DNA from 2 places in the Acrocarpospora sp. B8E8 genome. Region 1 is predicted to be linked to the other one. Evidence: riboswitches for the same ligand, from Rfam matches in the RefSeq annotation. Region 1 holds a riboswitch; the other holds the start of a gene.

Region 1 (7,467 bases):
CGGATTCCGGGGGGCGCAGGGCCAGTGGTGGCACGACGTGGTGCGGCGGGCGCTGTTCGAGCGGGCCGGGCCGGTGATCGCGGACGACTGGTTCGGGAACGCGCTGGAGCTGGCCGAGATCCACGTCCGGCCGGACTTCCAGGGCAAGGGCATCGGGCGCGCGATGATCAAGGCCATCTGCGCGGACCGGACCGAGCGGACCGCCGTGCTGTCCACGCATGACGCGCCCACGGCGGCCCGGCATCTCTACCGGAGCGTCGGCTTCCTCGACCTGATGACCGAGTTCGTCTTTCCCGGCGGGTACGAGACGTACGCGATCGCCGGGACACGACTCCCCCTCCCCTAGACCCTCGCCTCGTGCGGTGTCCAGCAACGCTCACCGGCTCGGAGCGGCGCGATCGCCGAAGTCGGTGAGGCACCGCGACCCGGCGAAGGTTTGCAGACACCGCGATAGAGGATGCCTACACGATTGCGGGCACCAGCGCCTGGAAGACCTCGCGGGTCGCGCTGGAGCGGTTGAAGGTGATGAAGTGAATGCCGGGAGCGCCCTCGTCCAGCAGGGTCTGGCAGAGTTCCGCGGCGTGTTCGATGCCCAGGCGGCGCACCGACTCAGGATCGTGGGCGACGGCCTCGAACCGGGCGGCGACCTCGGGTGGGAAGGGCGCGCCTGACAGCTGTTCCGAGCGGGCGATCGTGCTCATCTGGGTCACCGGCATGATGCCGGGAATGATCGGCGTATAGCAGCCCTTGGCCGCGACCCGGTCCCGCAGCCGGAGGTAGTCGTCGGCTTTGAAGAACATCTGGGTGATGGCGTAATCAGCGCCGGCACGGCATTTACGGACGAACTGCTCGGTGTCCGACTCGATCGTCGCCGACCGCGGGTGTTTGTATGGAAAAGCCGCCACACCAACGCAGAAATCCCCCGACTGCCGGATCAGCCGGACAAGATCCTCCGCATACTCCACCCCTTCCGGATGCCGCACCCAGGTCCCCATCGGATCCCCCGGCGGGTCCCCCCGCACGGCCAGGATGTTCCGCACTCCGGCGTCCGCGAATCGCCCCACCAAATGCCGCAATTCCCGAATGGAATGATTGACGGCGGTGAAATGCGCCACAGGCGTGAGCGTCGTGCTGTGCGCGAGCCGCTCGACGATGGACACCGTGTGATCCCGGTTCCCGCCACCCGCGCCGTACGTCACCGAGACGAAGGTCGGGCGCAGGGCCTCAAGCTCCCGGATCGCCCGCCACAGCTGCCGCTCCCCCTCGTCGGTCTTCGGCGGGAAGAACTCGAACGAGAACGACCGCTCGCCGGCGGCGAGCAGGTCCTTGACCGTCGGAACACGGTCAGGCAATCGCGACGGAAGACCTAGAGACATACCCCACAGGTTACAGGTCTGTCCCGGGAAACAGAGATCCACTATGTCTCATTCATGATCCTTAGTTCCTTTGCGGCCCATCCGCCCCGGCGAGAAGGGGAGAAGGATCAATGGAAGATACCCTCTCATACATGACAAAAGTCACGGGTCCGCTGGAGCTCATCCGCCCGGACGTGGACCGCGCGCTGCAGCGGTTTCTCGACCGGCAGCGCCCCGCGTTCGACGATCCCGACCTGATCGCGGTGATGTCGGCGGCGGAGGACTTCCTGGCGGGCGGCAAACGGCTGCGTCCTGCCTTCTGCTACTGGGGCTGGCGGGCCGCGGGCGGCGGCGCGGACCCGGGAGTGTTCACGGCGGCGGCCTCCCTGGAGCTGCTGCAGGCCAGCGCGCTCGTGCACGACGACGTCATGGACTCCAGCGACCTGCGCCGCGGCATGCCGTCGGCCCACCGCCGGTTCGAGAAGCTGCACCTGGACGCGGAGTGGAGCGGCTCGGCCCTCCAGTTCGGCGAGGGCGCCGCCATCCTGCTCGGCAATCTGATGCTGATCTGGTCCGGCGAGATGTGGCGCACCAGCGGCCTGCCCGCCACCTCCCTGGCCGCCGCCCAGCCGGTCTTCGACCACATGCTCACCGAACTCATGAGCGGGCAGTACCTGGACCTGCTCGAACAGGCGCACGGCGAGAACACCTTCGACAGCGCGCTGCGGGTGGCGCTCTACAAGAGCGGCAAATACTCCGTCGAGCAACCCCTCCGCCTCGGCATGGTGCTGGCCGCCCGCTCGCGCGAGCCGTGGATCGACCGGTTCTGCGCCGAGTACGGCCAGAAGGTGGGCATCGCCTTCCAGCTCCGCGACGACGTGCTGGGCGTGTTCGGCGACCCGGTCGAAACCGGCAAACCCGCCGGGGACGACCTGCGCGAGGGCAAGCGCACCATGCTGATCGCGCGCACGCTCGCCGCCGCGTCCAAAGCGCAGGCGCACGACGTGCGGAACCTGCTCGGCGACCCGAAACTGGACGCCGAGGGGGTGGCCCGGCTGCGCGAGGTGATCGAGGACACCGGCGCGCTGGCCTACTGCGAGGACATGATCGGGCGCTACCTCCGCGACGCGCTGGACTCTCTCCAGACGGCCGGCATCACCGCCGACGCCCGCGAGGCCCTGGCGGCGCTCGCCGTGGCGGCCACCGCGCGCCGGACCTGAACCCGGCTAAACCCGGCTGAGACGGCGTTTGAACTCGGCGGCGGCGGCCTTCGGGTCGTCGGCCTCGGTGATGGCCCGGACCACGACCACCCGGCGTACGCCGTACGACAGGACCTCGTCGAGGTTGGCGAGGGTGATGCCGCCGATGCCGAACCACGGGCGGGTGAAGCCCGCGGCGTGGCGGAGCAGAGCGGGTCCGGCGGCCGGGCGGCCCTGTTTGGTGGGGGTGGGCCAGATCGGGCCGCAGCAGAAGTAGTCGACCCCGGGCTCGACGGCGGCGGCCGACGCCTCGGCCTCGGCGTGGGTGGACCTGCCGATGAGCACGCCGGGGCCCAGGATCGCCCGGGCGGCCGGGACCGGCAGGTCGTCCTGGCCCAGGTGCAGCACGTCGGGCGCGAACCCGGCCAGCCCCGCCGCGTACGCGACGTCGGCCCGGTCGTTGACCGCCAGCAGCGCGCCGTGCCGGTCGCAGGCCGCGCGGAACCGTTCGAGCAGCGCGAGCTCCTCCCGCGCCTCCAGCCCCTTCTCGCGCAGCTGGAGGATGTCCACCCCGCCCGCGAGCGCGGCGTCCAGGAACTCGTCCAGGTCGCCGCGGTCACGTCTGCCGTCGGTGCACAGGTAGAGGAGGGCGCGCGAAAGACGCTGCCGGGCGCTGCGGAAGTCTTCGTGAGAGTCTTCGGTCACCCGACCACGATGTCATGCGCTGAGAAGCCCGGGCGTCAGGAGCCCGGGCGTTAGAAGCCCAGCGCCTGCGCCCGCCTCTTGACCTCCGTGTGGCGGCCCGCCACGATCGCGTCGATGGGCGCGCCGGGGAGCGAGTCATCGCTGGTGAACAGCCAGCGAATGCACTCCACCTCGCCGTATCCGGCGTCCGCCAGCACGGTCAGGGTGCCGGGCAGGCCCTTGATGACATCGTCTCCGGCCAGGAAAACCGCCGGGATCTGCGGCTCGCCTCCGCCTCGGCGGACTCCGACGAGCTTCTTGTCCTTGATGAGCTGCTTGGCCCGGCCGATGCTCAGGCCCAGCTTCTTCGCGACCGTTGAGAGCGGAAGCCAGTCCCCCACCAGTTGGTCGGTCTCTCGGTCGATCTGTGCAACAGTAAGCGTCACGCCACCACCATTACCACATGGCGCGCGCAATGAAACACTCCGATTACCGAGAAGCCGCAGAAGGTATTCGGCTGCGGCTACCGTCGGCCATGCGTTAGTGTGTTCGAACGGTGGCCGCCGGGCTGGCGGACACCCGAAACGACTGTGGAGGGCGGGTAAGACCAGGTGAGGCAATTCCGACCCTGGCATCGCCCGCGACCTACGCTGCTCACGCGGCGTAGAGGAAGCAGTAAGGACCCCACGGCGACGTGGGGAGTCCCTGGCGTCACGCCGGGGAGGATGTCAAGCCACAGTGCAATCACGCAGGGTCACGCCGGGGTCGGCGAGCCGTACCACGTCGACTCTCTGGCGGCTTTCGACGAGCCTGCGGCCCTGGAGCAAATCGCGCGGGCGGTCGACGGTCAGGATGGCCGTGAGGCGGTGGTCGTCGGTCAGCCAGCAGACCGACCAGCCGGCGTCGCGCTCCGGGTCGCCGCGCAGGATCATGCGGGCTCCGGCGTGGTGGCCCGCGTACTGGACCATGTGGTTGAACTGCTCGGACCAGAAGTAGGGCACCGGATCGAAGACGGCGGACTCCCCCATCAGGGTGGCGGCGGCCACGTCGGGGCCGTTGAGGGCGTTGTCCCAGTGCTCGATCCGCATCCGGCGGCCGAAACGGCGCGACCACCAGTTGGCGCAGTCGCCGACGGCGACCACGTTGGGGGCGAACGTGCGCAGGTGCTCGTCCACCAGGACGCCGTTGTCGAGCTCCACGTCGGAGCCCTCCAGCCAGGACACGGCGGGCCGCACCCCCACGCCGGTGACGACGACGTCGGCGTCGATCCGGTCGCCGGTGAGCAGCGTCAGGCCGTCCGGGTCGACGGTGCCGACCTTGGTGCCGAGGAGGAGTTCGACGCCCGCCTCCGCGTACCAGGGGATGGTGTAGGCGCCCACCGGGAGGGCACCGGCCAGCGGCGCGTCGTCGGCCTCGACCACGGTCACCTGGCAGCCCGCGCGGGCGGCGGCGGTGGCCACCTCGGCGCCGATCCAGCCCGCGCCGATGATCGCCACCCGGGTCTCGGGGAGCAGCTTGGCGCGCAGCGCCAGGGCGTCGTCGATGGTCCGCAGGACGTGCTGGCGACCCTCCCCGCGGAGCAGGATCGGGGTGGCCCCGGTGGCGACCACCAGGCCGTCGAACTGGAGCTCGCCGTCGGTCGTCTCCACGACGCCGTCGCGCAGGCCCTTGGCGGCCGTGCCGAGCCGCAGCGTCACATCCAGCGCGTCCAGGTCGGAGTCGACCACCGAGGAGTCGGCGGCGCCGAGCAGCACGGCCTTGGACAGCGGCGGGCGGTCGTAGGGGCGATGGGCCTCCTCCCCGACGAGCGTGATGCGGCCGGCGAACCCGTGGGCCCGCAGGGCCTCGATGCTCCGAATACCGGCCAGGCCGGCTCCCACCACCACGACGTGATCCACGCCCTGACCATAGATTGCCTACGGGGGCACTCGCCAATGGAGATTGGGTAACAAATTGGGTAAGTACCGCGCACAGTATGTGAATGGCGTGTTGTGCGTTGCGGGTGCGGACCCGAGTAGGCTGATGCGGTAAGACGCGCGGGAGTCCGGCTGACCGGGCTGAGAGGAGAACTCTCCAGGTTCTCGACCGCTATGACACCTGATCCGGATAATGCCGGCGAAGGGAGCGCGGTGCCTGAATCCGCAGTTTCGGAAAGTGGTAAGAATACCGATTTCGACGTGGCCGTCATCGGGGCCGGTGTGGTCGGCCTCGCCATCGCCTGGCGGGCCGCCTTGCGGGGGCTGCGGGTGGTGGTCGTGGACCCGGATCCCGGGCGTGGCGCGACCTACGCCTCGGCGGGCATGCTGGCGCCGGTCAGCGAGGTCACCTTCACCGAGGAGCCGCTGTTACGGCTCGGTCTGGAGTCGCTGGCCCGGTGGCCGTCGTTCCGTACCGAACTGGAGGAGGCCAGCGGCCGGACCGTCGACTACCGCACGGACGGCACGCTGGAGATCGCCTACGACTCCGACGACCTGGCCCAGCTGGACGACCTGGCCGGCTTCGAGGAGACGCTGGGCCTGCGGGTCGAGCGCCTGACCGGCCGCGAATGCCGCAACCGCGAACCCATGCTGGCGCCGTCGGTGCGCGGCGGCCTGCTGGCCCGCGACGACGCCTGGGTGGACCCGCGCCTGCTCGCCCCCGCCCTGTGCGCGGCGCTGGCCCGGGCGCGCGCCACGTTCGTCCCGGAACCGGCGGTGAAAGTCCAGTCCGGTCTGGTACGGCTGGCCGAGGGCGCCGTCCGGGCCGAGCAGATCGTGGTCGCCGCCGGAGCCCGGTCCGCGGCGTTGCTGCCCGGCCTCCCGGTCCGCCCCATCAAGGGCCAGATCCTGCGCCTGCACGGCCCCCGCGGCTTCCTGTCCGGATGCGTGCGGGGCTGGGTGCACGGCGTGCCGGTCTACCTGGTGCCGCGCGAGAACGGCGAGATCACGCTCGGCGCGACCATGGAGGAGCAGGGCTTCGACCCGAGGGTCACCGCGGGCGGGGTCTACCAGCTGCTCAGGGACGCCCGCGACCTGGTGCCCGGCATCGCCGAGCTGGAGCTCGCCGAGACCAGGACGGGATTCCGGCCCGGCACCCCCGACAACCTGCCGCTGATCGGCGCCACCGGCCTGCCCGGCGTGTACGTGGCGACGGGGCACCACCGGGCGGGCGTGCTGCTCTCGCCCATCACGGCCGACGCGGTCGCCGCCCTGCTCACCGGCGCTCCCCCGCCGCCGAGCCTGGCCGCCTGCGACCCGGCCCGATTCGATCGAGGAAACAGATGCGAGTGACGATCAACGGCAGCGGTCACGAGCTGCCCGAGGGGGCTTCGGTGGCGCATGCCGTACTGGCGCTGACAGGGCAGACGCGGGGCGTGGCGGTGGCCGTCAACGACGAGGTGGTGCGGCGGGGGGCCTGGGACTCCACGGCGCTCGCCGAGGGGGACCGGATCGAAGTGCTGACGGCGGTGCAGGGAGGATGACGAGCGTGGATGACGATGTGCTGGTGCTGGGCGGCGAGAAGTTCGGGTCCCGGCTGATCATGGGCACCGGAGGCGCGCCGTCGCTGGAGGTGCTGGACCGGGCGCTGGTGGCGTCCGGGACCGAGCTGACCACGGTGGCCATGCGGCGGCTCGACCCGGCCGCCCAGGGGTCGGTGCTGGACGTGCTGCGGGCCAGGGACATCCGGGTGCTGCCGAACACGGCCGGGTGTTTCACGGCCGGGGAGGCGGTGCTGACCGCCCGGCTGGCCCGGGAGGCGCTCGGGACCGACTGGGTCAAGCTCGAGGTCGTCGCCGACGAGCGGACCCTGCTGCCGGACCCCATCGAGACCTTCGACGCCGCGGAACGGCTGGTCGCGGACGGGTTCACGGTGCTGCCGTACATCGGGGACGACCCGATTCTGGCGCGGCGGCTCGAGCAGGCCGGGTGCGCGGCGGTGATGCCGCTGGGCGCGCCGATCGGGTCCGGGCTCGGCGTGCGCAACCCGCACAACATCGAGCTGATCGTGGAGTCGGCCCAGGTGCCGGTGATCCTGGACGCCGGGATCGGCACCGCCAGCGACGCCGCGCTGGCGATGGAACTCGGCTGCGACGCCGTCCTGCTGGCCACCGCCGTGACCCGGGCCAGGCGTCCCGAGCTGATGGCCGCCGCCATGCGCGACGCGGTCAGCGCCGGCCGGCGCGCGCGCCTGGCGGGCCGCATCCCCCGCCGCCACTACGCTGAAGCGTCGTCGCCCGCGCGCGACCGGAG
Region 2 (7,467 bases), on a different contig from region 1:
AATCCGGTCTGCCTGGTCGTGCCCTGCCATCGGGCGATCGACTCCTCCGGCTCGATCGGGTCGTACGCGGGGGGCACGCCCGCCAAAGAGCATCTTCTTCGTATGGAAGGCGTGCTGAACTAGTCACCTCGGGTTTGCGATCGTCACCTAATGTGATAGCTATGTCACGGCATGCAGTCAGCAAAGTGACGAGGAGTGGCCATGGTGGCCTGCGTTTTCGCGATCGTGACGGCGGTCGGCGTGGTGGCCTTGGCCGCCTTCCTATTCCGCAAGCTCGACCGCGGATCCGACGACCGTGACCCCGGCGGCCCCACCGTCGGCCACGCCGGGGCGATGTTGTCGGCTCTGTTCCTGCTGGTCTTCGCGATCGCGATCATCGTGCCGTGGACGACGGCGGACTCGGCCCGGCAGAACACCTACGCGGAGAGCCAGGCGGCCGTGGAGGCGTACTGGGCGGCCAGCGCGCTGCCGTTCCCGACCGCGGGTCTGGTCCAGACCGAGCTGCGGGACTACGTCGGGTTCGTGATCGACGAGGAGTGGCGGGTGATGGCCAAGGGCAACCTCAGCCCCGAGGGCTCCACCCGGCTGAACACGCTCCGCACCCAGGTGGCGAGCCTGGACACGACCGGGGGCGCCACCGAGGACGCCAAGATGGCGGTGCTGGAGCAGGTGCAGAACCTGACCTCGGCGCGCCGCCAGCGGGCCGCCGACGCGCAGGCCACCCCGCCCACCGGGATCCTGGTGCTGACGGTGGTGACCGGTCTGCTGGTGCTGCTGTTCCCGTTCATGGCGGGGGCCCGGCCGCGGGGGGCCACGCTGGTGCCGTTGCTGGCGATGGCGGCTTTGCTCGGGGTCGGGGTGTGGCTGACCTTCGACATCGTCCGGGTCTTCGATGGCGGCCTCGCGGTGCGGCCGGACGCGTTCTCGGCGGCGCTGCAGGAGTTCCAGCGGATCTCCGGGATGGGCTGAGATGCGGCTTCCTGTGGTGCTGGCGGGGGTGCTCGTCGGGTTGAGCGTCGCGGCGGGGCCCGCGGCTGCTTCCTCGCTGGATGATGGGGATGAGCACGGGCTGATCGAGGTCTGCCTTGACGTGAACCTCGTGGTCAGCCTCCGGGTCGGCATCGGGATCGGGGCCTATCCGTGCCCGCCCGATCCGCATCCGCCGTACCAGCCGCCGCACACGCCGACACCGTTGCCGTCGCCGGAACCGTATCCGACGCCGGCCCCGAATTCTCCCGCGCCGGAGCCGAGCCCCACTCCGACGCGGTCGCCCGCGCCCCGGCCGTCTCCCTCTCGGACGGTCATCCCGCAGGCGGTGATTCCTGTGGTCCAGACGAGTTCGGCGACGCCGAGCCCGTCGCCGTCTCCCTCGCCTCCGAAGGTCAGGAGGCAGCTGGCGGAGCCGCCGCTGAAGCGGCCCAACCCGCTGAAGTCGCCGCTCGTGCTGGTGGTGCTGGCGACCGTGATCGCCTCCGCCGCCGGTGTCGCGTTCGCGTCGATTCGCTGATGGTCTCCCGTCGCCGTACCCCGATCAGGTGCGGCGGCGGCCCACCAGCAGCGTTACCAGCGCCGCGACCAGGAAGGAGCCGAGCGCGGCGCTCATCCACGGCGCGGGGGTGAACCCGAGACCGCTCCTGATGCCCAGCCACAGCGATTCCCACCAGGGCACCTGCGGCAGCGCGCCGAGCAGCCACCAGGCGCAGAACCCGAGAGCCCACGGCAGCACCATCGGCCACCGCGACGGCGCCCGCTCCGAGACGTCCCACCGCGCGGCCCCGCCGAGCAGGAAGTAGTCGACCACCAGCACCGCGAACATCGGCACGAACACCGCGCCGATGATCCCGAGGAACGCCGCGTACGTATCCGCGTTCACGAAGATCGCCAGCAGCGTGACGAACGCCCCGACCACCCCGGAGATGATCCGCCGGTCCACCCGGGGCATCAGGTTCTGCACCGACATCGTGGTCGAATACACGTTCACGAACGACTGATCGGTCTCCCGCAGCACCAGGATCCCGAAGAAGACGGCCCCGAACGAGGCCGCCACGAACGGATCCCAGACCTTCGCCGGATCGTTGCCGACCAGCGCCATCGCCGCGATCCCCAGGGTCAGGCAGGCCACCTGCGCGATCGTGTATCCGCCCACCACCCCGCCGAACGCGGCCCGGCTCGACCGCGAGAACCGCGAGAAGTCCGCAGCCAGCGGCACCCACGACACCGACAGCGCGATCACGTAGTCCACCGAGGGCGCGAACGCCTCCCACGAGCCGCTACCCAACTCGGCCCCGCGCTGCCAGAACACGTAACCGAAGTAGACCATCGAAACGATCACCCCGACCGTCACGTACCGCCGCAACAGCCGGACCGCCCCCAACGGCCGGATCGTCAACGCCGTGGTGATCGCTCCCCCGATGATCACCCACACCGGATCCGGCACGGTGACCCCCATCGTCCCCGCGATGGCCTTCGCCCCCTGCGCGATCACCCACAGCTCGAACGCGCCCCACCCGAGCATCTGCACGATGTTCAGCACGGTCGGCAGATACGAGAGCTTCGCCCCGAACAGCCCCCGCAGCAGGACCATCGCCGGGGCCCCCGTCCGCGTCCCCGGAATCGCCGCGAGCCCCACCATCGCCGTCCCGACCAGACTCCCCACCACCGCCGCCGTCAACGCCGCGACAAAACTCAACGGCCGATCACCCAGCGGATTGACCAGCGCCACAGCCCCCGAGAACCCCAGCAGACTGACCCCGAGATTGGCCCAGAGCGCCCCTTGATCGAGCACCCCCAACGCCTTCGGCGGCGCCTCATCCAGAGTGAGCGGAGCCTCAACCGACTCCACAACGACACGCGCCATTGACACACGCTCCCTACGCCGGCATTACCCGGACAGGTTCATGCGGTCGGCAACGCTGGTTGCCCTCTCAGCCCGGTTACGCCCGAGCTCCCGCGGTCTGAAGTTGAAGACACGCCCGGCATCAGCCCAGCGTGCGGGCTCCATGATGCCTCATAACTGGACAAAGATCTACCACGGGTTTGGGTTCGCAGATTTCGAACAAGCGTCCGCAGACGTCCACGGAAGTACAGCCACGTGCGGGGCGGTAGCTGTACTTTGCAGCTGTACGGGGCGACCCGTCGCACCTGGTCAGAGCATAGGTCGAACTGCTCGGCATCGTACAGCCACGAGGTGCGCTCCGAGGGTCGGCGTTGACCCCATCCGTCTTGGACAGGTGCTTGCCAGCCGCCTCGGGACGGCCAAATGACTGCAACGGCCAAAGACCCACCAGCCGTCCCGACGGCACCCAGCACTCCCCCGAAGACTCACCCGCGTGGACACATCCAGATGCCCGCCAGCCTGCTCCGCTCTCCCGATCACGCAGGCCTCGCCGTGGCGGCGTGGGCGGTCTACGAGACCCTGATGCCACGCAAGCTGGGCGGCGGACGCGCGGCTGCGCACGCTCGCCGCTGCTGGGTCGCCGACGCCCTGGGCGTCAGCGAGAAGACCCTCGATGGGGCGCGGCGCTCCTTGCTGGCCGATGAACCGGACGAGCCGTGGCTGGCCCGATCGGCTCCGCTGGGGGCCAAGCGCGCGGTCCGGCACGCGGCGCTACGACTGCCCCGCGACACCGGCGAAGCCCACGCCGCGGTCCCGGCCTGGACGCTGGAGCTGCTGTCGTCCACCTGCGATCCCAAGCGGCGGATCTCGCCGACCGCGTGGCGGCTGTACGGCTTGATCCTTTTGGACCGCCCGGGCGGCGCCGATCACCCGCTGGAGACCTCGGTGGGCCACCTGGGGGAACTCCTGGGTGCCTCCCCCGACACCGGCCGCCGACACGGCCGCCACGTACGTCAAAAAGGACGCAAAGGCCTCGCCAGCCCCACGCAACCCAGGGCACTCACCCCTCGCAAAAGGGAGCACTCACCCCTGGCAGATCCGGGCACTCCACAGAAGACACCTGAACTTTATCCACCTGAACTGGAGACACCTCAGCCTCCCGCCGTAGGCAACGTGCAGGTGGATAGCCCGCTTGAGGCTGCGGCTGACGCCGGAGGACCTACACCCACCAAGGCACCGAGAGCCACCCGCGAAGCCCGGCTACGCGGTGTGCGGGTCGCGGCGCAGGTCTACCGCACGGCAATCCCACCAGCGCTGGGAAAGCTGCTCCCCGAGCACGGCACCCGCCGAGTGCTCGCCGCCATCACCGCCGAACTCGCCGTCCGCACCCCCGCCGAGCTGGCCAACCGCATCGACGCCCGCTGGCAGCACTGGCGATACCGCACCGAGGACATCACCGACCCGGTCGCCGTCGCGATCGCAATCACCCGCTGCGGCTACCACTGCTCGGACCTGCGCTGCGAGGACCACGTCCGTCTCGACACCGGTCAGCCCTGCCAGGCGTGCGCCGCCATCGGCGCGCAGATCACGCGGGCCCGGCTCACCGCAGTCCAAGCAACCGATCCCGCCCTCTCCGACAGCACCGTCCTCACGAACCGCCCGGCCGACGGGCTGGACCCCGTACAGCCTCCGAGCCGGTTGAGCACGGCCGACCGCACCGTGGCTGAGGCCACCACTCCCGCCTGTCCGCACGGCGACCCCAACCCAGCCCGGTGCGCCCTGTGCCGCCACGGCATCACTCTCAAGGAATCCCAAGACGGCCGTCTACGAGGCGGCCAAGACCGGCCAGGTCGGCCGTCCGAGCGTGTGCACATCCCTACCCCGGCACATACGACTCCCGTATGGCCGACGGCCGGCCACCGAGATGGTGGCCGGCCAGGAAGAGACGGCGATGTTCAGCTGTGCATGGCGATGATGGCTTGGATCAGGAAGTAGATCCCGGTCCCGACTGCGGCGACGGCGGCGAGGCCGCCCACTGTCTTGAGCAGGATGCGCTGGGTCTTGGACATGGTCCGGTCTCCTGTTCGATGAGAGGGAATGCGATGAGTGGGAACGGCAGAATTGGGTGACGTCACTGGTAGGCGAGGGTCTCTCGGACGGTGAGGGCGGCGGCTCGGCGGGCGGGGGTGAGGCTGGCCAGGGCCGACAGGACGATGACGATGGCGAGCCAGACGAAGGGCGCCAGGCCGTTGACGGCGAAGTCGAGCGGAGTCTCCAGAAAGATCTCGCCGATGACCTGGCCGAACACGATGCTGGCGGGGACGGCCAGCACCAGGGCGGCGAGCCAGCTGAGCGCGCCGATGATGCCTCCCTCGGTGACGACGAGGGTGAGGATGGAGACCGTGGTGGCGCCGACGGCCCGCAGGACGCCGATCTCCCGGGTACGTTCGATCACGTTGATGGCCATGGTGGTGGCCAGGCCGAGGCCGCCGATCAGCACGCTGAGCAGGGTCAGCGCCCCGAGGAAAACCACGATCACGATGATGTGGTCGCTGAGCACCTGCTGGGACTCGGCGGTGTCCGAGTTGGAGGCGACGTCGATCCCGGCGGCGGTCAGGGCGTCGTCGACGGCCTTTCGGGTCGCGACGAGGGCGTCCGTGTCGTGGGTGCCGGTCATCACCCGGACGGCGTTGGTGGTCCCGGTGCCCCCCAGCACGCCAGCGAGGGCGTCGTAGGTCGTCCAGGCCGTCGGCGGCGCGGCGACCTGCCGGACGATCCCGACCACGTGCCAGGTGCCGAACCGACCATCTATGCGCAGCTGGACGTCGTCGCCGACCTTCAGCGCCGGGTAGTCCTTCGCGAGGTTGTGGCTGATCACGATGCCGCGGTTCTCGCCCGGTTTCAGCCAACGCCCGGACAGCACGGGCAGGGCCAGCATCGGGGTGTCGGCGGGCACCCCATACAGGGAGGGCGTGTATTCCGTGGTCGGGGTGTCGCCGACGCCGACCTTGGTGCTGAGCCAGGTCTCGGCGGTGGCGACTCCCGGGACGTCCCGGACCAGGGCGGCGACCTGCTCGGCCGGGTAGGGGCGGGTGAGGTTGACCGCGATGCCGTAGCGCAGCGCGTCGCTCTGGCCTTGCATGGTGACGTTGAGCGAGGTGGACAGGTTGAGCGCGGCGATGAACGCGGAGCCGCCGAGGGCGAGCGCGATCATCGTCACGGCCAGGCGGGCCCGGCGGCGGACGACGTTGCGGGCGGCCATCCGGGACAGCCCGGGCAGCCGGAGCCCGGCCGGCCGACGGGGAGTGCGGGCCCGCCGAGTGGGGCGGGTGGCGGGGGCAGTGGCGCCGTGGTCGCGCATGGCGATGGCCGTGGTCGCGCGGGCCGCGCGCAGCACCGGGAACGCCGCCGCGACCAGCGGCACGACAAGCCCGACGGCGAGCTGCCCGACGACCAGCCAGATCGGCAGCCCTCTCTCCTCGACGTCGAAGTTGAGGATGGCGGTAACCGCCGTGATGTAGCCGTCTGTGGCGAGCTGGCCCAGTGGCCAGCCGATGGCCAGGGAGGCCAGGCCGAGCACCATGACCATCGCGGCATAGCCGACGACGATCTGCCCGGCGCGGGCGCCGACGGCCTTCATCGCACCGATCTGTCGGACCTGCCCGGCCAGCAGCGCCGTCATCAGGGTGGCCACCAGCAGGGCACTGAGCAGCAGCGCCAGCACCCCGAAGGACTGCTGCAACCACAGCAGCGAGTCCATCTGGGTCTGGTGGGGGTGCACCGCCGGTTCAGGTGCGAGCACCTGGGTGATCTGGACGCCGCGATCGCGCAGCCGGTCGGCGACGGTGCTCGCGACCGCGTCGATGTGGGCGGGGTCGAGGCGATCGCCGTCCACGACGATGCGCAGCTCGGTTGGCTTCGGGTCGAAGCCCAGCCGGGCCAGGGTGTCGGGGGTGACGTACCCGTACGCCAGGCCGTCCTGCCAGGCCGGGGCCTGCCCGAGGTCGTGTACGGTGCCGGCCACCCGGATGGTCCGGGGCTTACCTCCCGGCACGGTGACCTCGATGGTGTCGCCGATGCGGGTCTGGGCGACCCCCATCGCGGCCCGCTCGATCACGATCTCGCCGGGCGGCGGCGGCCACGTGCCATCCTGCGCTTTCAGCATGGCGATCGTGCTGGCGGCGAAGTCGGTGCGGGAGAACAGCACCAGCGGCTTGTAGTCCGACGGACCGATCTTCACCCGGCTTTGGAGAGTGGTGGCGGTCTCGGCAAGCCCCACCCCCGGCATCGCCCGGACGTCGGCGAGCACCTGCGGGGTGAGGCCGTCGGCGCGCAGGGTGGCCGAGGCCGGGCTGGTGGCCAGAAACTGGGCGCGCAGCTCCCGGGAGAGCACCTCAGAGCTGGAAGTGATCCAGACCACCCCGAACACGCCGAGGGCCATCGCCACCACGACCAGCCCCGCACGTCCGCGTTGCAGCCAGAGATCGCGCAAGGTCTTGCGCCCCCGCATGTTCAGCATGAGATCGCCTCCGTAGCCCCATCCGAGGACCCCTTCGGCGCCGAAGCCGCCGACGCCGACGTGGCAACCACATCAGCGGTCGTCTCGGTGGACGTGATCCGCCCGTCGGCGA

What was found. A riboswitch is a leader RNA that binds a small molecule or an ion and turns the genes downstream of it on or off. The one in region 1 is predicted to bind thiamine pyrophosphate.
Region 2: it holds a riboswitch for thiamine pyrophosphate, as region 1 does, so the genes downstream of both, ABGB08_RS11530 (cytosine permease) here and thiO (glycine oxidase ThiO) in region 1, are expected to answer to the same signal.

What each region holds. Positions count from the first base shown of each region.
Region 1 covers NZ_JBDPLV010000026.1:14,906-22,372, forward strand. Annotated here, with positions in the region: gene ABGB08_RS24355 (GNAT family N-acetyltransferase) at 1-346, shown strand, start outside; gene metF (methylenetetrahydrofolate reductase [NAD(P)H]) at 462-1,376, opposite strand; gene ABGB08_RS24365 (polyprenyl synthetase family protein) at 1,508-2,575, shown strand; gene thiE (thiamine phosphate synthase) at 2,582-3,259, opposite strand; gene ABGB08_RS24375 (Rv2175c family DNA-binding protein) at 3,310-3,684, opposite strand; gene ABGB08_RS24380 (FAD-dependent oxidoreductase) at 3,967-5,136, opposite strand; TPP riboswitch at 5,265-5,379, shown strand; gene thiO (glycine oxidase ThiO) at 5,416-6,507, shown strand; gene thiS (sulfur carrier protein ThiS) at 6,498-6,698, shown strand; gene ABGB08_RS24395 (thiazole synthase) at 6,695-7,467, shown strand, end outside.
Region 2 covers NZ_JBDPLV010000010.1:24,266-31,732, forward strand. Annotated here, with positions in the region: gene ABGB08_RS11515 (methylated-DNA--[protein]-cysteine S-methyltransferase) at 1-123, shown strand, start outside; gene ABGB08_RS11520 (hypothetical protein) at 202-969, shown strand; gene ABGB08_RS11525 (hypothetical protein) at 971-1,507, shown strand; gene ABGB08_RS11530 (cytosine permease) at 1,532-2,857, opposite strand; TPP riboswitch at 2,850-2,961, opposite strand; gene ABGB08_RS11535 (hypothetical protein) at 3,344-4,831, shown strand; gene ABGB08_RS11540 (ABC transporter permease) at 4,968-7,355, opposite strand; gene ABGB08_RS11545 (ABC transporter ATP-binding protein) at 7,349-7,467, opposite strand, start outside.